Symmachiella macrocystis: one gene and its partner. The protein of the gene in region 1 interacts with the protein of each later gene in a pairwise test. Links are inferred from orthologs where the notes say so. Each region holds a gene or a part of one and is shown in the gene's direction. Other genes may lie near its edges. The genes, in order: priA and ssb.

Evidence for each region.
Region 2: the proteins of priA (region 1) and ssb interact in binary tests that used the Escherichia coli proteins (3 or more experiments, as listed by UniProt). The link is inferred for Symmachiella macrocystis from one-to-one orthologs.

Annotation. Positions count from the first base shown.
Region 1 is NZ_SJPP01000001.1:4,377,817-4,389,072, reverse strand. The notes cover bases 5,782-8,730. They hold priA (replication restart helicase PriA), read left to right. Parts: upstream 5,782-6,089; coding sequence 6,090-8,372; downstream 8,373-8,730. Other genes in these bases: nadD (nicotinate-nucleotide adenylyltransferase), read right to left, coding at 5,782-5,889. In the rest of the region: ATP-dependent protease ATPase subunit HslU, read left to right, coding at 1-169; CA54_RS17125 (CNNM domain-containing protein), read left to right, coding at 243-1,238; CA54_RS17120 (DUF1559 family PulG-like putative transporter), read left to right, coding at 1,366-2,664; CA54_RS17115 (sugar nucleotide-binding protein), read left to right, coding at 3,020-3,961; CA54_RS17110 (prenyltransferase/squalene oxidase repeat-containing protein), read left to right, coding at 4,136-5,299; more of nadD, read right to left, coding at 5,290-5,781; CA54_RS17090 (hypothetical protein), read left to right, coding at 10,865-11,256.
Region 2 is NZ_SJPP01000001.1:3,541,344-3,552,525, forward strand. Bases 1-2,875 are described here. They hold ssb (single-stranded DNA-binding protein), read left to right. Parts: upstream 1-1,117; coding sequence 1,118-1,633; downstream 1,634-2,875. Other genes in these bases: pth (aminoacyl-tRNA hydrolase), read left to right, coding at 1-423; rpsF (30S ribosomal protein S6), read left to right, coding at 592-1,050; rplI (50S ribosomal protein L9), read left to right, coding at 1,764-2,267; CA54_RS13740 (REP-associated tyrosine transposase), read right to left, coding at 2,529-2,875. Outside these bases: more of CA54_RS13740, read right to left, coding at 2,876-3,092; argC (N-acetyl-gamma-glutamyl-phosphate reductase), read right to left, coding at 3,284-4,297; dnaB (replicative DNA helicase), read right to left, coding at 4,403-5,860; CA54_RS30015 (hypothetical protein), read left to right, coding at 6,115-6,240; CA54_RS13755 (hypothetical protein), read left to right, coding at 6,283-7,578; CA54_RS13760 (hypothetical protein), read left to right, coding at 7,694-9,097; CA54_RS13765 (SMP-30/gluconolactonase/LRE family protein), read left to right, coding at 9,176-10,285; CA54_RS13770 (M14-type cytosolic carboxypeptidase), read left to right, coding at 10,306-11,182. UniProt on the Escherichia coli protein: Plays an important role in DNA replication, recombination and repair. Binds to ssDNA and to an array of partner proteins to recruit them to their sites of action during DNA metabolism. Acts as a sliding platform that migrates on DNA via reptation.

The DNA of each region.
Region 1 (11,256 bases):
AAACATCGGCGCGCGGCGATTGCATACGATCATGGAACGGCTACTGGAAGAAATCAGCTTCGAAGCGCCCGATATGAAAAAGACGACAATCAAAGTCGACGCCACCTACGTTCTGGACAAACTCAAGGAAGTCGTCGAAAACGAAGACCTCAGCCGCTTTATCCTGTAATGTGTCACCCTCTGCTGCCGGATCCGCCGGAAGCAAGGGCATTCATGTTTCACCAAGTAAAAGGCCTCGCTCAATGGACGGTTGGTGGATGTGGGCGACCATCATCGTGTTGTTTGCGCTGGGAGTCCGTTTGTCCGCGTTTTTCAGCGGTTCGGAAATCGGCTTTTATCGCATCAGTCCCTTGCGGCTGAGCATCGAGGCGGATTCAGGGGATCGCGTGGCGCAGTGGCTGTTGCATTTCGTGCATCAGCCCGGTTACTTCGTCGCGACGACACTGGTTGGCAACAACGTGGCCAACTACATCACGACAATTGCCGTCACGTTGGCCACGGCAGCGGTCTTTGGCGCGTCGTCGGGTTATTTGGAGATCCTGGGGACGATCTTAGTCACGCCGCTGATCTTCGTGTTTGGGGAATTGATTCCCAAAAATCTCTTCTACGAAGCGCCTCACAGATTGCTCAGACAATACCGGCCGTGGTTCATGCTGTTTTATTGGCTGTTTTTGCCATTCAGCATTCCACTGGTCTGGTTGTGCAAATTGTTCGAACGGTTCAACCGGCAGGAACAAAATTCGGCAAAAACCACCCTCGGCAGAAAGCGACTGGTGCAGGTTCTTACCGAAGGGCATGAAGAGGGGTTGCTGACACAGGTGCAGAACGAACTGGTGCAAGGCCTGTTGCACAAAGCTCCCCAGCCGGTGACCGATTCGATGACCAAAACCGCGCGTGTCCTCGGCGTGCATGAAGATCTTTCCCCTGCGGCCACTCTCGATTTTGCCCGCCAGCATGGCTGTTCGATGGTCCCGGTTCGCCACTCCAAATCGGGCAACGACTGGTACGGATACGTACGCGTCGCCGATATCGGCTTATACGACCGCCCGATTCGCGACATTACGATCCCGCTACTCAAAGTCGATGCGACGGCCGGAAAACTAGAAGCGATCCTGGCAATGCGCTCCGCCGGCCTGGAATACGCGGCAATTTACAAAAACGACACGGTGCTCGGTTTGGCAACCGAGGGAGATCTTGTCGAAGAATTCTTTATTTCGCAGCAGACAGTTGGCCGCTAGCGGGTTACTATAGTGGAGCGGTCGATTCCGGCCGCGGTTCGCGACGGCACTTTTCCCCACATGACCTATGCCTGATTCGCAACACAACCCGGAGCGCCCACTGCGTCCTAAGAGCCTTTGGGAAGTCATGTCTCATGGCACCGTTCCCGATCCGGCAGTCACACCGCCGGAACCGGCTGAGGAATCCACGGCCGAGCCGAGCACGCCGACCAAGCCGCTTGCCTCGTTGTGGAATCTGATGGGAGCCAAACCAGCGGAGATTCACCCCGACGTAGCCACAAAGGATACAACCGTCACGCCGCTGCGTGATCAGGACACCTCGAAATTCGACAATATCGTCGAAGACGCATTACAGTCCGAAAACGAAAAAGCCCCCGCACTCAATCCCTCGACTGAGACGGCGGCAGCAGCCAAGCCCAAACGATGGCGGCCACCGGCAAACGGTAATGATCTGTTTGGCATCGAGATCCGCAAACCGCAGTCGACAACGTCCGATGTGCGCATCTCGCGCAAGGCCAAGACCAGCCTCTGGTTGGGGGGCTTGGCGATTGGCTTGTCCGCCTTTGCAGTTTACCCAGGAATGTGGACCAAATTACCGGCATTGTCTGCTGGGTTTATCGCCCTATTCAGCGGATTTCTAGCCGCCGATGAAATCCGCACATCACGGGGCCGACTGCTGGGGATGAATCAGGCGCTGCTCGGTATGGCGTTGAGCATCACAGGAATGTTCCTTGGCCCCTTGCTGGCCTGGGCCATCGGCGACTTGGCCGCCTTCCAATCGCACCAACAAGTCACCGAAACGCGGCTGGAGACAATCGGCACCGCCATCGATCGTTTCTATGACAGGCAACGGCAATTTCCCGCCGGGGGAACGTTTTTGGAACAACCCGGCGCAAAAGACCGCCCCATGCACGGCTGGATGACGGCGCTTCTCCCGTACATGGGTTATGAGCAGCTACATAAAAAAATTAACCCGTCGCTCCCCTTTGACGATGCCGTCAATGCGACCGCGCTGCGCACACAGGTTCCTGAATTTTTAGTCGCCGGAGTTGAGCAGACCACATCGATCAATCAATACGCCGCCGCACACTTCGCCGGCGTGGGTGGTCAAGAGAAAGATGCGAATGGCGATACCGTGCACTTCGGCGTGTTCGATAAGAACTCCACCGTGTTTCGCCAGGATGTGAGTGATGGTTTGTCGAATACTTTGATGGCCGGGCAAATCCCCGGCAATTATCCCGCCTGGGGAGAGCCGTCGAATTGGCGGCGGATCTCGCAGGGGCTCAATCGAGACCAACGTGGTTTTGGCAGCCCGGGCGGTGGCGATGTGCTGTTCCTCATGGCCGACGGCAGCGTCCGCAGTCTCGCGGCAGACACTGACCCCCGTGTTCTGCACAGCATGAGCACCCGCGACGGGACGGACTGAAACGCTGCTGCTTGCAGCGATCCGCGGCCGATTTCCGGGCGATTTTCCAGGCGAACATCCCGGGAAAATCGACTGACCGGGGGTGCCAAAATGTCGTCTCGCAATTCGTCAAAAACTGGGGTTGGCGAGTTTTGGCGGGCGGCAGTATACTCCGCCATCGTTTTCGGCAGAAATTGCCGGTTGAGAAAATGGCTTATGATGGCTGTCTCATAATCGCACCAAAAAACAGCACGGAATAGGCAACTGTAGTCACGACAGACACAAGCTTTGGTTAGCGGATGAGACAGTGGTCGAGGGGCTTTTGAGAAAGCCGAGCCGGGATTTAGAGATACACGCAAACGCATGGAGGCACCGCGTGCACAAGCTTTTTGTAGCAGGGATTGACAACGTCTTGGGAGCGAATCTGGCGGCGGAACTGGCCGACCGATTTGATGTTTTCGGACTGTCATTAGGCGATCCTATCTCAATTTCCGGGTGCCGCACGGCCCTTTGTGAAATACAAGATGCCGAATCGATCCGGAAATGGATATCAGTCGAACGGCCGGATTGGCTCGTCGTCTGCGGTCCCGCGGCGAACTCCTCATGGAATTCCGATCACGACGACGACCCCGGCAGTGACGCCATTCACGCCATGCGGCACTGGGCAACCGCTGCTCATGCAGCCGGCTGTGAATTCACCGTCATCTCCTCCGACGGCGTCTTCCGTGGACCATGGATGTTCCATGACGAACAAGCCGACCACTACTGCGATAGTTCCATCGCCCGCACAATTCGCGCCATCGAAACCGAAGCAACCGACAATTGCGAGCGGACTTTGATTGTCCGGACCAATGCCTACGGTTGGTCACCGACAAGCAACACACCCGGTTTTGTGGAATCGATTCTACATGCCATCGAAGAGGGCGATGCCTGCAAACTCGACTGCATTCGCCATGCCACGCCGATCCTTGCCAACGATCTGGCTGAGATTCTCGAACAGGCGTTCGAAAAACGGCTGGACGGTTTGTTTCATATTCCCGGCGCCGAACGGACAAACCCGTTTGCCTTTGCCCGGCGACTGGCCGACCAATTCGGTCACACCGACGTACACATTGCCGCCGACGACTGGCGAACACAAGGCGGCCGGATGTTTGGCCAAGGCGAGACTTCGCTGCGGAGCACGAGTATTCGCGAAGCGTTGGGAGTCGCCCCGCCGATGTTGATCGAAGGTATCCGCCGCTTGCACGCACAACACGAAAACGGATATTGCGAACGATTTGGCGCCGCACAAACATTGGTGCACGAAAAAGTCGCCTGAACCCGCGCCCCCGATTTCACACATAGCCCCCGGTTCCGCCGGGGGCTTTTTTTGTGTCTCCGCCTACAAAGGGATGTCGCAACGCGGTTGGCTGAGTTATACTCGGCGGACAAGCGCCGCTGAGTTGCAGCGGACCACGATTTGGCATTTCCGATCAAGAACGAAGGCGGTTCGGTGAAGCGTTCACATACCCGTCGACCAGTTCAATACGGGCTGGTGTTGAGTTTGATTTTAGCAGCGGCTCAGCCTGCCGGCGCAGAGGAACCAGCGACGCCCCTCACACCCACTGCTCCATCCTCGCCACGCGACGTACTTTCGGCGGCCCAATGGCGCAACGTGGATCGCTCGATCCATCGCGGACTGGATTACTTGGCGGCCCATCAACGCGAAGATGGTTCTTTCGAGGCGCCCCCCACCGGTCAGCCAGGCGTCACGGCGCTGTGTGTGTTGGCCTTTCTGTCTCGCGGACATTTACCCGGCGAGGGCCCGCATGGCGAGCGGATCAATCGCGCGATCGATTTTGTGCTCACCTGCCAGCGCGAGGATGGCATGCTTTCGTTCATCGAACCGGAACCGCATCATGTCCACGACGGCGCTTCGCATGCGGGGAACTACAATCATGCCATTGCCGGTTTGATGTTGGGCGAAGTCTACGGCATGACCAATCCGCAACTGCGCGAACGCACCAAAACGGCCATCCCCGCAGGATTACAATTTCTCCGCCGCGTGCAGGAGAAGGCCAAAACCAGTCCTCTCGATCACGGTGGCTGGCGGTACATTCGTCCCCGGCAAGGCATTGATGCGGATCTATCGGCCACCTCCTGGCAATTGATGTATATGCGCTCGGCACGGAACGCTGAATTTCACGTCCCCAAAGAATGGATTGAAGAGGCGATGGCCTACATCCGGCGATGCTTCAACAATAATCGCCGGACATTCTCATACACGCCGCACCGTTCCTTCAATCTGATTACCCCAGGAATTGTCGGCGGCGGAATCGTTTCGCTCTCGTTGGGAGGAGAGCACAACACCGAAATCGCCCAACTGGCGGGCAATAACGTGCTCCGCTATTCCTTTGCGCGGTACAACACCGCCTCGTTTCCCTACCATTACGGAGCCTATTACTGCAGCCAGGCGATGTATCAACTGGGCGGCGAGTATTGGACGAAGTTTTATCCGCAACTCTCAAAACATCTGCTCGCAAATCAACGAGCCGACGGATCCTGGGAGCGCGAAAACTTCAACAACGGCGACTATTTCGGCCGCAGTTATACGACGTCACTTTCAGTGCTGGCGCTAACACCGGCTTACCAGTTATTGCCGATTTATCAGCGATAAAGCTGTTGGGCTTCAATATAGCATTCGACCGCACGGGGGGTCATGTAGCGAATGCTCTGCCCGGATGCGGCACGCTTGCGAATGTCGGAGGAGGCCAACTCCAGGCCGGGAATTGTCACCAGATGCGTCCGCGTCGCGACCTCTGGCCCCATGAGCGATATCAGCTCATCGAGTTGTGGCATCGGTTCGCCACCACGATTCACGACAGCCAACTGAGCCGCTGCCAGAATCCGCTGCGGATGACGCCAAATCGGAAAATCACGCAACGAATCGGCCCCGATGATCAGGAACAATTCGCACTGCGAATCTTCTTCGCGGAGTTCTTCAAGTGTCTCGTAGGTATAGCTCGGTCCGCTGCGAGACAATTCGCGTTCGTCGACCGTGAACGATTCCTGCCCAGCGATCGCCAATCGCAACATCTCCACCCGGTCTTTGCCGAATGAGATTTTTACATCCGCTTTGTGCGGTGGAATCCCGGCCGGCATGAATCGGACTTCGTCCAATTGGCATTGTTCACGACATTGCTCAGCCAAGAGCAGATGCCCGTAGTGCACCGGATCAAACGTCCCACCAAATATTCCCAGCCGCATCGTCAAGGTTTCCTTACTTCTTTCGCTTTGCGTTTCAGATGTTAGAATCTTAGCGGAGCGGGAATTAAATGCCAAATGACCACGCAGATGGAAAGAGACCGTCGGCTGTAGACCTTAGGCTTTAGGTAAAAGACTTAATCGTCGAACCCTACTGCCTACTGGTCCTCCGTGACGAAAACCCTTCTCAATCACCACAACCAATGACCCCACCGGCGCAACAACAACTCTTCGATGACGATCCGCTGCCGTGGGAATTGGCGGCTGAGGAGGATGTTGAGTGTGCCGAGGTTGTCTTCAATCGACCGATGGAGCAGGCGTTTTCCTATCTCGTTCCCGAAGCGTGGCGGGGCAAACTCCGCGCCGGGCAGCGGGTGCGTTGTCCGTTTGGGCGCGGCAACCGGCCCACGACCGGTTATTGCGTCGGGTTTTCTCGGCCCAAAAATGCGGGCAAACTGAAGTCGCTGTTAGAAGTCATCGACCGCGAACCGTTGCTCAACCAACATATGTTGGATTTGACACAGTGGATCGGCGAACGTTACCTGTGTAGTTGGGGCCAAGCACTCAACACCATCATTCCTGCCGGCGTCAAAAACTATGCCGGCACCCGAATGCGCACCTATTTCAGCATCGACGAAGAGGCCTTAACCCGGCTGGGGGAAACGAATCTCCCCACCAAACAGGCAGCCGTGATCGCCGCCCTCCGCGCTGCCGGTGAACCGTTGCAGTCCAAGGAAATTGAACAGAGCGCCGATTGCGGCAGTGGACCGGTCAATGGCCTGAAAAATAAAGGAATTTTGCGAGTCACGCGTCGTCGCGCCGCTGCTTCCCCCCCCTCGACCGACGCAGTCGAGCGGGAACAAGATCTCACACTCAACCCCGAGCAACGCACCGCACTGGAGCAGATCCTTCAGCCGTTGCGCTCACAAAAACATGAAACCTTGTTGCTGCACGGAGTGACCGGTAGCGGAAAAACCGAGGTTTATATTCAAACGATCCGGGAAGTCGTCAGCTATGGCCGACAAGCGATCGTCCTCGTACCGGAAATCAGCCTCACGCCGCAAACGATCCGCCGGTTCGAGAGCCGTTTCGACAGTGTGGCCGTATTGCATAGTCACCTCACCGATGCGGAGCGTCACCGCCAATGGAAGCTGATATCGTCCGGGAACGTACAGGTGGTCGTTGGCGCCCGCAGCGCTGTTTTTGCCCCGACAACGCATTTGGGTTTGATCGTAATCGACGAGGAACACGAAACCACCTTCAAACAAGAAACCACGCCGCGCTATCACGCTCGCGAAGTCGCACGACAACGCGCTAAGATGGCCGGAATTCCGCTGATACTCGGCTCTGCCACACCGACGTTGGAATCATACGCCCGCGCGCGACGGGGCATTGATCAACTCATTACACTCAAAAAACGAGTCAGCGACCTACCATTGCCGCCGGTCAGTGCCGTGGATGTCCGCAATGACCCCCGGTGTGTCTCCGGCTCCGGTATCGGCCGCGCTATCCAAACCGCGATTCGGACTGCTGTTGAAGACGGCGGACAAGTCATCCTGTTTCTCAACGTCCGTGGACACTCCCCGGTACTGTGGTGTAAGGCGTGTGGCGAAGGGATTAAGTGTCCCAATTGCGACATCACGCTCACCTGGCACAAAGACCGCCACTTGGCGATGTGCCACACCTGTGAATTTGCGATCGATCCCCCCAAGACCTGCCCCCGTTGCGGACATGCGGCCGTGCGGTATTTTGGCATCGGGACACAACGCCTGGAAGAAGAAGTCGCCTCGAAATTTCCACGCTACAAATGCCTACGTATGGACAGCGACACGATGCGCAAACGGGGCAGTTATGAAACCGCACTCGATGCGTTCCGCAAGGGCGAAGTACAGATTCTGCTCGGCACCCAAATGATTGCCAAGGGACTCGATTTTCCGAATGTCACATTGGTCGGCGTGATCGATGCCGATACGATTTTGCATCAACCTGACATCCGCGCCGCGGAGCGCACGTTTCAATTGATCGCCCAAGTCGCCGGCCGCGCCGGGCGAAGCAGCAAAGGGGGCCGCGTGCTTGTGCAAACCTCCTCGCCCGACGAACCGGCGATCCAGTTTGCCACCGCGCACGACTACGTAGGATTCGTCCACGCCGAAATCCAACACCGTCGCGAAATGCAGGCCCCCCCGTTTTGGCATTTGGCCCGCGTGATCCTGCGCGGTTTGTACGACGACGAAGTCGTTGAGTTCGCCAACAGTATGGCCACTGTTCTGCGAAAAGCTGCCGAGGAATCAGACCTCCCCGTCCGCGTACTCGGCCCCGCCCCCGCCCCGATCATGAAACTCAACAAGTTCTACCGCCACCACTTCCAATTAGCAGCCGAACAAGCGGAAACGATCCAAAAGCTCTGGCGCAGCGTCGCCGCTAAGTTGCCCAAATCGAGCAACGTGGAATATGTGGTGGACGTCGATCCGTTGAACATGCGGTGAGCCCAGGCACGCGTGAATAAAATGGCCTTCGAAGAGAAGACTATTAAAATGAGAGCTGTTACTGATTTGTTCTTCTTTTCTCAATAGGTGAGAGGATGGTTAAAAGTGAGTGGAGGATCGTCGAAGGTGGCTTGCCCCTCACCCCAGCCCTCTCCCAGAGGGAGAGGGAGTAAAAAACACTGCCCAGAGCAAAACACTGCCACAAACCACTCCCCCCTCTCCCCCTGGGAGAGGGGAGGGGTAGCCGTGTGGAGCGGATTTGGTTCGCTTGGGAGCGGGGGAGGGTGTGGCTCGATTGATTGCAGTCATCGTTGGTTTTTCGGCCCATTTCGTCAACAAGTCGGTTCGCGGCCGAGTTTTTAGCACCCAAGAACAATGCACAGACGGTTGTCTCTTACTGTTCCGTGAAGCGGTTACACCTAGAACGACGCGAATGGCGATCGGTCGATGTGCCCCAGCGTTTTGCAACGGACGTGATGACCGCCGGAGTTTAGCAAATCACTATTTCCAAAGTCCGGCCAAGGCAGAGCGTCTGATGTGATTTGGCTGGTGGACCAACACGAGTGACTATTAAAAACAAACGTCGTATAGAAGGATCAAATTTGAACAACCAAAAGGCGAGCTAGCTCCGATTTGTTAGGAGGACGGTTTCGACTTTTTAAGTTGCTTAATGTCAAGTCCTGCTCGCCGAATGAATGAATGTAAGAGATCCGTTCGGCTCTTCAACGCGACCAGCTCAGATTTCACGGTGATACGCAAATCGTCAAGTGTCGATGGAGCGTAGTTCGCAAGACATCCATATTTCACATGCGCCCACACTTTATCGGCTGGATTTATTTCAGGTGCATATTTCGGCAGCATTCTCAGTGAGATGCTGCCACAATCGCGTACAACTTGGCGGACGGGTTTTGCGAGATGAATCAGAATGCAGTCCCAAACGACGATAAGAGGTGCGTTTATTTTGACACTGAGGAGCCGCACGAATCTAGCGATTGAGGTTCCAGTATAATTTGTGTTGTTCGCGAGCATCTTGAAGTAGATGTTCGCCCTTTGATTCCTTGGGCTGACTGTCAAAGCACATGCTGTCGAAATTCGCCCGTGCGGATCCGAAATCTTAACTACGGGACGTTGACCGCAGGGTGAAAACGTCCTTCGGAGAACAGGCATTTGCATAAAACCTGCTTCGTCGATAAAGGCAATATAGGCGTTGAATTTGGCCGCCTCGCATAAGATTCGTTTGAACTGCGTATATGGCCATCTCTTAATCTTGGCCTCGTCACGTTCTCGAAAACGTGTCGTCGGCTGTTGCGAGGTCCATCCAAGGTACTGCTTTAGAATTACCCATACATGCGAACGCGAGAATTCCACGCCCAACTCACGGCGAATAAGGTCACGCACACGCGGAGTTGTCCAGAGGTCGTTCGGCCATCCGTGTGCACTTGCGCCTTCCTCAAGTAGTTGTGCGAGATTCTTCAAGTCTTCGTGATTGAGGCGTCTCGGGCGGCCTGAAGATGGCGCCGGATCAATCGATAATCCTGCTTTGGACAGTCGCCACCAGCGCGTCACCGCCGGTGCGCTGACATTCAGAAAGTGACAAATTGACGCAACTGTCTCACCCTATTTCCGTAGTTCAACTGCGCGTCTACGGACAAATTCTCTCGCAGATTCTTTTCGATGCATCATCCCACCGCCTTATTCTTATTGGTAATTCTCGCCTTTCATTTGTAGGCCACCGAATTGTGGCCCATCAGGCTGCCGTTAAGAATTGTTTTAAGTGTGAATATCACTGCGGGTTATTCGCTGGTCACGCCACTTCTTGAGCTCGGCCGTTTCAGCCCAAGCACCCTTGCGTAACTACCTACGTCGGAAGGAGCGGACACTGCCGTCAAAAACGTACAACAATTTTTCTTCCCAATTTACTGTGTCCATAAGGCGTCTCGTCCTGGTTTCACTCAAGGTGCGGTGGTGAACTTGACCGCCGAGTGGAACCTTCATTTTACTAACTTAGACTGCGCGACTTACCGAACACAATTCGCGGACGATCTACATCGCTTCGGTTGCATTCGCCTCTGCAGTCAGCGGTTAAGAAAAAGGCTTGCATTAGTAAATCGCACCTTTGCGCCAAGGTAAATTTGGTTCCCTGGATTTGGGTACCCTGGTCAATAAGGCGAAGCGGCAAGAATTGGCCATCTCAGAAAGGGTTGAATTGCCGCTACAACGTGATCAACTCCATGGTGCGGTAAAAGAAATTTATATCAAGTCCCGTTTTCTTTTAAATGCGTAAATCGCTGTGTGCATCACCGCACGAGTGCGATTGTACCGTCTCCCAGGAGGCACACCATCTGTTGTGGTTTTGGTGCTCGGCAAAAATTATTTACAGAAATTATGCAAAATATCTGGTAATTTGCCGTCAACTCGCGGAGTTTTGCGGTAGGTAAATAATAGAGGGACATTTTTTTTCCTTGTTCACACACCCCAGAAAGGTTGAACGAGTGAACGCAACACTGAATCGGAAAGAGTATGTGGAATTGGTCGGTCGCGGTCAGCCGGACGCGTACCCCAAGAGCACCGAGGATGTCGTATCCGAATTGAGGGAAAGAGGCTTCGACGCACGTGTGCCGGCGCTCGACTATCTGATTCGCAAAAACGTCGTCAGCCCGCCCCGAGAAGGCCGGAATTACCAGTGGCGAACGAAGCATGTTGATCGCGCGGCAGCTGTGCTGGAGGAACAGCAGTGCTTTCTGCCGCGCACGTGGTGCAACATCGAGTTGGGGATTTCTGCGGCGCAGCGGATTCGAGCGCTGCGAATTGCAGTGTGGTCGGCCATCGACGAGTTCGAAGTCGAACTGCGCGAAGACGAGAGTGTTTTTGTTATGCACGTGCA
Region 2 (11,182 bases), 840 kb from region 1 along the record:
CTGATCGGGACAACTAAGGTTTTGTTGTTGGCTCCGCAAACTTATATGAATGCCAGCGGCCGTAGCGTACAAGCGGCTGTCAGTTTTTATCAAATAGAGTTGGTAGACGTGTTCGTCATTTGTGACGACATGAATCTGCCCGTCGGACGAAATCGGATTCGCAAGTCTGGTTCCGCCGGAGGGCAAAAAGGGCTGAAGAATATTTGCGATCACTTACGCTCCGATGAAGTCCCCAGACTTCGTGTCGGAGTTGGGACTCCGCCGGGGACTCAAAGTGGAGCGGACTTTGTTCTCAGCAAATTCGCCAAGGCGGAACGTGCCGAAATGGATTTGGCAGTCGCTCGCGCGGCCGACGCCGTCGAGTGCTGGGCCGAGCAGGGAATTGCCGCGGCCATGAACGCGTTCAACGCAGCGGATAAATAAGTCGGGCAGATAGCAGAGACGGGCAGAAAGACAGTTCGGAAACAACATAACAGCGATTCAGTGCGATCTGGCGGCGCGACTGGGACAGTTTTTTAAAACTTCATCCCGTGTAAGTCGCACGTTCAGCAAAACCTTTTGCCAGAGAAATTAGGACAGGGAGACGCGGCTGTGGCGGTCAATACCTACGAGGTGATGTTCCTCATCGACAGCAATAAGTACGCCGGCGATCCGGACGGCTCACTGGGCGAGATCAATAAGATCCTCGAACGGGTCGGCGCGGAAACCTTAGCGGCACGGCCGTGGCAGGACGGCAAATTGGCTTATCCCGTCGAAGGCCGCCGCAAAGGGCTTCACTATTTGACCTACCTGAAAATGGAAGGCCAAAACCTGGATGAGTTAACCCGTCTGTGCAAGCTGAACGACATCGTTCTGCGGCACCTGGCCATCAAACTCGACGCAGCCTTGGTCGAACCGATGGTGGCAGTCGTCAATGGTGAATCCCCCACCGCATCAGCGGAGAAGGCGGCAACAGAAGAAAAGGCTGCAACAGAAGAAAAGGCGGCATCCGAGGAATCGGCCTCTAAGGAAGCCACAGGCGAAGCGTCCGAGGAAGTCACAACTGCTTGATCTTGCGATTGCCGAGGTCTAGGACGCATCGACCTCGCATGACCAATAAAAATGGGAAAACCGTCTCATGGCGAGTTATAACCGAGTCATCCTGATCGGGAACTTGACCCGTGACCCAGAAGTCCGCTATATCCCCTCGGGGACAGCGGTCTCTGAGCTTGGGTTGGCGGTCAACCGTACCTGGTTCGACAAGCAATCCAACTCGCGTAAAGAAGAAACCACGTTTGTCGACGTGACCCTTTGGGGACGTGAGGCGGAAGTGGCTGGCGAATACCTCTCTAAAGGCCGTCCCGTCCTCATCGAGGGGCGATTGCAACTCGATTCCTGGGAAGACAAACAATCCGGGCAACGCCGCAGCAAGCTGCGCGTTGTTTGTGAACGGATGCAAATGCTCGGTTCCCGTGGCGATGGCGGCGGGGGGGGTGGCGGTCGTAGCGGCGGCGGCGGAGGCTACAGCGGGAGCAGCAGCCAATCCGGTTACGGCGGCGGTGATCCCGGTTCACAGGCTCCACCACAAGGCGACGACTTTGGTCCTCCCTCCGGTGGTGGTGGCAACGTTCCGGACGATGAGGTGCCGTTCTAGGGCCGAATTGATCCCAGCCAGACAAATCGTCACTCAGTGACACGGCCCGCGGCGATTGAGACGCAGTGCCACATCGACACAACAGACAATCCACAAATTTTTGAAGATTACCATACGGGAAATTGACACTATGTCCAAAAAACGTCTCCATGCCATGCGTTCGGGCGTGCCCAAAGGGAATGCCGAACTGCTGTTGGCCGAGGATGTACCTGCACTCGGAAAGCAGGGGGAAATCGTACGCGTCAAGTCAGGTTACGCTCGCAACTATCTGGTTCCGCAGGGACTGGCCACGATCGCCACCGACGAAAACAAGCGGATGGTCGAACGTCACCGCATTCGATTAGCCGAACTGCAAAAAGATCGCATCAAGTCGATCCGCAACTTGGCCGAACAGCTCAGCGAATACAGCGTGACGCTCGAAGCCAACGCCAATCCCGAAGGGCATCTGTACGGATCGATCACCGCTCCGGAAATCAGCAAAGCCCTCAAAGCGGCCAAATACGATATCTCCCCCGAACAGGTCCGCCTCGAAGGCCCGCTCAAAGAAATCGGCATGTACACGGTGAAAATCCACCTGCACACCGATGTCGAAACCGACGTCAAGGTGTGGGTCGTCCCGACGTCATCGACTTGAGACGTCGCGGCTTCCTGAATTCACAGGCACAATCGAAATCCCCGTAGCCGTTTTGGCTGGCGGGGATTTTGTTTGCGCGGCTCGAGATAACAAGCAGAATGCATTAACCACCAAACCCCGTAGGTCCGGCTGTGCCGGACGAATCCGGGTGCGAATTTATATCAATCGTACAACGTGATGTTGCGGTGGCTTTTTGATTAGTTCCGGCCGGTAGAACCGGCCCTGCGGAGGACGTGGGTCCGTTCCCAGTTCTAGCTGGCCTTACTCACCAACGGTTGCGTCAATGCTATGAAATCTGGGCTGGTTTGATGTCTCGCATGCCCAATTTACGGGATAGACTCCACGACGCACCCAGCGATGAAAGCTTGACCATGGCCATTCGCTTGGGCACTCTACCAATCCATGCTTTACAGGATTGAAGTGGATATAGTCGAAATGGCTCTGGAAATCATCTTCTGATTCAATCGTGTGCTCCCAAAACTTGGTTTGCCAAATACCGCGTCTCCCATCCCGTTTTTTCCCCGCCGAAGTAGTCTGTTCCCGCCCGTCAACAGAAAGCCAATTCTTCGTGAATTCCTTTTTGATCCATGCCCAGCGCTTCGGGTAATTGCTATCACCGGTTGGCAAAGTCCAGATCGCGTGTAAATGATCGGGTAGTAAGACGATCGCATTCACTTCAAACGGCCACGACTGGCAGCACCGACGAATACAATCGCCAAACATCACTCTAGCATTTTGTGAACGGAATAATGGAGCGCGATATTCCGTTACGAGTGTAAAGAAAAACGTTCCTCCAGGGACGTGAGCGCGACGCCAGTTGGGCATGATGCGGCCTGACCTCCAACCAGAATTTCCGGCTGTGCGCATTTAACATGTGACTGCTAAATCGCGTAGGTCCGGCTGTGCCGGACGAAACCGGATATGAATAGACGTTAATCGTACATCGTGTTATTGCGGCAACGTTTTGAATAGTTCCGGCCGGTAAAACCGGCCCTACGGCTAAATGCGCTCCCACGTCACGGCAACAACCCCAGCGTCTCCTCAAATCCGCACACCAAATTGAAATTCTGCACCGCTACGCCCGCTGCTCCTTTGATCAGATTGTCGGTGCAGCTGAAGATGATTGCGTTGTCCCCAACGCGGCGGACGGTGATGTCGCAGAAATTGCTGCCGGTGACGTCTTTTGTGGCCGGCAGATGTTCGACGATGCGGACGAACGGTTTGTCGCTGTAATACTTCCGCATCACGTCCAGCAATTCATCTTCGGTGATCGCGCTTTTGAGTTTCGTATAGATCGAGCACAAGATACCGCGGTCCATGGGCATCAGGTGCGGGGTGAAGACCACGTCGACCTTGCAACCGCCGACTTCACTGAGAATCTGGTTAATCTCCGGCGTGTGGCGGTGGCGACCCACGGAGTAGGCGGCGACGCTTTCATTGCATTCGGGGTACAAGGTCGTCAATTTTGGTCCACGACCTGCTCCGGAAATACCGCTCTTCGCATCGATGAAAATACCCGTCGGTTCGATGTGCCCCCCGGCGATCAGCGGCGCGAGTCCGAGTATCGACGTGCTCGTATAACAGCCCGGATTGGCGACTAATTCTGATCCGGGAATGCGGTCGCTCCAAATCTCGGGCAAACCGTACACCGTGTTTCCCAGTCGCGTGGGATCGGTATGGACCTCGCCGTACCATTGTTCATAAACGCCTGGATCATTCAGGCGATAATCGGCGCTGAGGTCGACCACCTTGCAGCCACCAGCCAGCAATTGCGGAATGACCTCCATGCTCGCCTTATGGGGCAGTGCACAAAAAACGACGTCGGCTTTTTCGCAGATTTCATCCGTCGTCAGATTGTCGCAAGTCAGGTCCAACCGGCCGTGCAAACTGGGGTGAATGGTTTGGACGTGCGGACTTCCCTCCTGCCGTGTGGTGAGGGCGGTGATCTCCACTTCGGGGTGAGCAAGTAGGATTTTGATCAACTCCAGGGCGGCGTAACCCGTCGCACCGAGAATGGCGACTTTTACCATGAGGGAACTTCCCAAAAAATCAATGACTTGCAGAATGAAAGCGCAGGGGGACGAATCCGTATATTTTACGGGACACCCGTTAGCGAACAAGGGTTCAGCGCTGTGTTAAAACCCGCCCATATCGTCGTCACCGAAATACCCGCCGTCCGGTTCGGCCATATGGCTGTAATCGACGAATCGCATCGACTCTTTTTGCCAGGTCAGGTCCACGATTCCGGTGGGACCACTACGGTGTTTGGCCACAACGACTTCCGCTTTGCCGGGCGAATCCTCGGGGTCGTAGGCGTCCGGACGATGCAAGAACATGACAATGTCGGCATCTTGTTCGATCGCTCCACTTTCCCGCAAGTCCGCCAAGCGAGGCCGCTTATCCTCTCGCAATTCGACGCCACGGTTGAGCTGTGCCAAGGCGATGACGGGGACATGAATTTCTTTAGCCAGGAATTTCAGCCGCCGTGTAATCAGTGAAATCTGTTGTTCCCGCGGCGCGCGTTTGTCTTCCGGTTCGATCAATTGCAGATAATCGATAATGATTAAGCTGATATTCTGCTTGCGTTTGAGGCGACGGGCGATGGCGCCGATTTCCGACATATTGCGACCCGGTTTGTCGTCGATGTACATCGGCATGCCGCCCAACTCCGACGAGGCTTCCATCACGCGATCGTATTCGCCATCGTCGAGGTCGCCTTTGCGCATTTTGTGCCCGTCCAGCTTGGCGGTGATGCATAAAAGCCGTTCGGCCAATTCTAGATTAGACTGTTCCAGGCTAAAAATCAGCACGCCCCCTTCAGGGATTGTACCGTAGGGTAACTCTTCGCCGCGTTTTACATATTCGTCGCGCAAGCGATCACGAGCTTGGCGGGCGACAGCTTCGGCGATGTTCACCACAAACGCGGTTTTTCCCATACTGGGCCGTGCAGCGAGAATCACCAATTCCGAGGGTTGGAATCCGTTTGTTTGGTTATCGAGATCCGAAAAGCCAGTGCTCAGGCCGCTGATGCTCCCCTCTTTTTCCCGCCTCTGTTGAATGCGGTCGAACGCATCCATCAGAATATCCTTGAGCACCATGTTGTCGGTGTTTTCCTGCTGTTCGACGATTTGAAAAATCGTCTGTTCCGCCTTGGTGAGGATGTCGACCGTATCCTGAGAACTGTCGTAGCTTTCACTGAGAATATCGGTGCAGGCGTAAATCAGGTTCCGCAAGATGCCTTTGTCGCGGACAATTTGTGCGTAGTATTTTGCGTGGGCTGCGTGCGGGACGGTGTTGAGGATTTCGCTCAGATGTCCGACACCGCCGACCTCGTCGAGCTGGTCGGTCCGTTGCAGATGTTCGGCGACTGTGACGACGTCGATCCCGCGATTGCCCGATTCGTGCATGCGATAGATCGCATCGCAAATCTGCATGTGGGCTTTTACGTAAAAGTGATCGGGCGTCACCAACTCGACGACTTCGTCGATCACGTCGTTGACCAGTAACATACTACCCAACAAGCTTTTTTCCGCCTCAATATCCTGCGGGGGCAGGCGATCGGCTTCGTTGGTTTTTGGCGTGACAGTTGCCATGAAATATCCTCCCTGAATTGCCAAAAGCACTTTGCATTAATGCATTTAGCACGTTGTTGACTACTGAGGCCGCACGGCCGAGGTTGCCACGGAAGCTGTCGGAAATGCACGGCGGAGAGGTCCTGTTATGACCGGTCAACAGAGCGATAGCAAGTCCACAAATAACGTTGTCGCAACCTGTTGTCCGGACGCGTGATAGTGCAGCGGCTGGTACTCGATCATTGCCCGATGGTGGCCTTCGAAGGAGAATTGTGATGGCCAAACCAGCGATTGAGCAGTCGTGTATGCCGTTTCTGCCGAAGCAGCGTTTGTCCGGCGAAGTTCGGGTAAAAATCGAAGTTGTGGGCCGCGAGATGGCGAAGGCGGAGCGGATTCCTTAGCATGGAGGCAAATGAACTCTCACCTTGCCTGGGAAATGTCTAATGCAGCGCGTTTTCGGATCAACTCTTGCCTGTCTGGTTTTGGCAATTCCGCTGATGGGTTGGATCACATCTCCAGGCCCAGTGCGTGCAGATGATTCCGTTGATTCGCCGGCAAAACAAAAATTGCCGCGCATCGCTGCTGTGGTCACTGAATATCGACATAACTCCCATGCCGACGTCATTGTCAGCCAGTTGATGCAGACCAAGACTCTCGATGGAAAAGGCGAGTTTCCCAAACTACAACTCGTTTCGCTGTATACCGATCAAGTCCCCGAAAATGACACGAGTCGCCGATTGGCCAAAGAACATGGCGTGCCGGTTTTCGAGACAATCGAAGGAGCTCTCACGCTGGGAACGGGGGAACTTGCCGTCGATGGCATTTTGTTGATCGCTGAGCATGGTCAATATCCGAAGTCCGACACCGGACAGACGATCTATCCCAAGAAACGACTGTTTGCTGAAGTTCGCAAAGTCTTTGAAAGCAGCGGTCGGGTAGTCCCGATTTTTCATGACAAGCATGTCGCCGACAATTGGGCCGACGCCAAAGAGATCTATGATGCGACGCAGCGGCTCAAGATCCCCTTCATGGCGGGGTCTTCATTGCCCGGTTTGTGGCGGTATCCTCCGGCGAACACCAAACGAGGGGCAAAGCTGAAAGAGATCGTCGCCGTCTCTTACGGTTCACTCGACGCGTATGGTTTTCACGCCTTGGAAATGGTGCAATGCCTGGCCGAACGCCGTCAGGGGGGCGAGACCGGCATCGAATCGGTCTATTGCCTAGAAGACGATGCGGTGTGGGAAGCCGGTGAGCAGGGCGTGTATGATCAAGAATTGTTTCGCGCCGCCTTGTCCCGCCAAAAAGCACGTCCGATTTCTCCCGACCAAGACATGCGAGAATTGGTTCCGCACCCGGTGCTCTTTGTGATCGACTATCGCGATGGATTGCGGGCGAGTGTGCTGCAACTCAATCCCGCGCTGCAAGGGTGGTCGGTTGCGTGGCGCGAGGCGGACAGTGACGAAATCACCTCGACATTATTTTGGACGCAAGAAGCCCGTCCGTTCGCACACTTCAATTTTTTGTTGGAGGGGGCGGAGAAAATGTTTCATACTGGCCAACCGACCTGGCCCGCTGAGCGGACCTTGGTTACTAGCGGTGCGTTGGACGCGTTGCTAATTTCTAAGTTACAAGGGGGTAAACCGGTAGAGACCCCCTACTTGGATATTGATTACATGACCGAATGGGATTGGCAACAACCGCGCAATCCGCCGCCAGGTCGTCCGATCATGTCTCAGTAAAATCGAACGATTCCTATTCGTTTTTCTTACGGTCCGCATGATGTCCCGACCGTCAAAATAGAGATAACCTCCAAAAAGTATTATTCCCGAATCTCGGACTGAAGGCGTTGTCATTATGAGTTCTCAACCGACACTTGGCCGTGTGGATTCCATGGACCAGTTTCGCGGCTTTACCGTGCTGAGCATGTTCATTGTGAATTTCGCTCACTTCCAAGCCATCAGTCCGTTTTGGAAACATAACGACAACTACGTCACGTTCGCTGACTGGATCATGCCGGGATTTATCTTCGCTGTCGGATTCTCCTATCGGTTGACGATCCTGAAACGCCTGGAGAAGTTCAGTGCGATGACAACGTATTCGACATACTTTCGCCGCTCACTCGCGTTGATTTTGGTGTCGTTGATGTTGTACGGCTTTGGAGGCGATTTTAAACGCTGGAGCGATTTCAGCGCAGAGGAAACCATCCAAGTGACCAACGCCGAAGGCCAGATGGAAGAGGTGCAAGTCAACAAGACGTTTCAATTTGTGATGCGGTTGATCAAGTCCAATCTCTGGGAAGTGCTCAGCATCATCGCCGTTTGTCAGATTTTTGTGATGCCGGTGATCGCCGCTGGACCACTCATTCGTTTCGTGGTCATGCTTGGCTGTTTAGGGGCGCACGTATTGATTTCCGTTTGGTTCAATTGGGCATTCGTGCATGGTGACCAAACCAATTGGATGGTCCAATTATGGCACACCGGCGGCAATCGGTGTTGGGATGGTGGATTTTTTGGCATCATGTCCTGGTCGGTGGCCATGCTGGCCGGTTCGTTGGTCTACGATATTCTGGCGTCGAATACCCGTAAAAATGCCGGTGGCAAGATCTTTCTGTTTGCCGCTGTATTCATGATCATCGGCTACATTCTCTCATGCGGTACGCGGTTTTACGATATTCCTCTCGATGAACCCCAGCCCGATAAATATGCGTCCGACCCCATGGTCCCTGATTTCAGCAAGGCTGCGGGACGCGGGTTGTCAGGCCTGTTAGCCGAACCGCCGTTTATCATGCCGCCGCACCCTGACCAAAAAGCAACCAACGCCCGCCTCGAAAAGAAAAAAGAATTAGAAGCGTTGCCGGATTTGGATGAGAAACAACAAAAGGAATTAGAAAAGCTGTCGCGGAGTTTGTTGGGTGCGCAGCACTACGACTACGGACGGCAGTGGAACTATTGGATGATGTACAAGCGGATGGTCAGCGTTTCGTTTATCCTCTTCGCCACAGGGGTCGCGATTGCGATTTATGCGTTGTTCATTCTGCTGTCGGATATCGGTGGCATGCACATCGGCGTGTTCCGTACGTTCGGTATGAATCCACTGGCCGCCTATGCGATTCACCACGTTGTGGGACACTCGATGCATAGCCTCGCACCGAATGATTCGCCTTTGTGGTACTGCTGGTTTATCACGTTTGTCTTCATGGCCATTAACTACCTGTTTGTACGCCATCTTGAGAAGCACAACATCTTTATCCGGCTCTAGTGATGTGGGACAGCGGTTGAAGCGCGTTCTGTTTCGCAAACTGTCACGAGGAACCTTCCACCTTGAGAGGAGACAACCATGACCGAAATCGCCAACGGAAACGCTGAGGAGACCGTTCGGGCATCCGTGCCCGCCGCTCGATTGGGGCGCCGTTCATTTCTGGCCACCGCTGCGGCAACTGCGGCAGCAACGGCCAATCTCGCCTTTGGACGTGATTATGGTCCCGGCGCGGCACCGGTCCGTTATCCAGATCCCGATGTGGTGGTCCTTGATCCTCGATTCGCCAAATACAAATTGGGCAACGCGCCGATTCAACGGCTGTATCGCGGCACGTTGTGGGCCGAAGGGCCAGCCTGGAATGGAGTCGGGAAGTATTTGTTGTGGAGTGACATTCCCAATAACGTCCAACATCGCTGGCTGGAAGAAGACGGACACGTCAGCACGTTTCGCAATCCGGTGGGAAACAGCAACGGCAACACCTTCGACTATCAAGGACGGCAAATCTCGTGTCAGCACGGACACCGCCGCGTCGTGCGATATGAATACGATGGCAGCATGACCGTCTTAGCCGACAAATGGGAGGGCAAACCGCTCAACGCTCCTAACGATGCGGTCGTGCACCCTCACGACGGGGCCATCTGGTTCACCGACCCGGGTTACGGCAGCTTGATGAATTATGAAGGGGTCAAGGGGCCGCTGCATATCAAGGAAGCGGTCTATCGTATCGACGCCAAAACCGGCAAGATGGACAAGGTCGCTGACGAGATTTACAAACCCAACGGCCTCTGCTTTTCACCCGATTACAAAAAACTCTACGTCGCCGACACGGGTGCGTCGCACTACCCCGACGCGCCCAAAGACATCAAAGTCTGGGACGTCGTTGACGGCAAGACGTTGGCCAATCGCCAAGTGTTTGCGTCGATGGAACTCAACGGCAAGGCGGGCTTCGCCGACGGGATTCGCGCCGATGAAGACGGCAACATCTGGGCTAGTGCCGGCTGGGTTGGCGAAGGCTATGACGGCGTGCACATTTTTGCTCCCGATGGCGACCGTATCGGGCAAATCCTGCTGCCCGAAATTTGTTCCAACGTCTGCTTCGGCGGCACGAAACGCAATCGCCTGTTCATGACCGCCAGCCAGTCGCTGTATGCGGTGTATGTCGAGACCAAGGGCGCGCACGTATCGTAAGCGGAAAGGCTCATCTGACGGTGTCTCTCGTTTCCAAAACCGTGGCTGCCTTATGCGCGCTGGCCGCCTGTACGATGACGGTCGATGCCGGGGAACTGCGGGTCACCTCCGATTTTCCCGGCGGATCGGCTCAGGTTGTGCAGATTGATCAAGCCGCACGTCGCGTCTCGATCCGCCCCGCCGGAGATCCTCAATTCGGTTGGCCCTGTTGGTGGTATTTTCGTCTGGACGGAATTGAGCCGGGCGAAACGATAACCTTGGAGGTTGTGGCGGACCAACTCAAACGTGCGAACGGACAAGCGCTCAGTGCGAATTGGGCTTTGCCGAGACGCGCGGCAATGAGCATCGATCAGAAGCTGTGGTTACAAACTCAGCCAGGTGTGCGCGATAAGAATCGTGCAGTCTGGACCGCAAAAATTGATGCAACCACCGCGTGGTTTGCTTGGGGGCCGCCGTTTCTTCCCAGTGACGCCGAAGCCTTGACCAAAAAACTGGACAAGTCGTCCCCGCACGCAACGGCGTTTACGCTTTGCCGCACACGTGCCGGTCGCGCTGTGCCTGCGATAACAGTCACCGAAGGTGGTGACGATGACGGCACACGAATGGCTGTGTGGGTGCAAGCGCGGCAACACGCGTGGGAATCCGGCGCGAGTTGGGTCGGACGTGGTTTTGCTGAATGGCTCATTAGCGATGATCCCCGTGCTGTAGCGCTGCGTCATCGAGCGGTCGTGTATTTCGTGCCGATCATGGACATCGACAATACGGCGACCGGGAATGGCGGGAAGGAACAAGTCCCCTATGACCACAACCGTGGATGGTTTGCCGATACGCAATGGAATGCCATTAAAACTGCCAAGCAGAAGCTGGAGGCGTTGGATCAACGACAGCGCCTTGTCG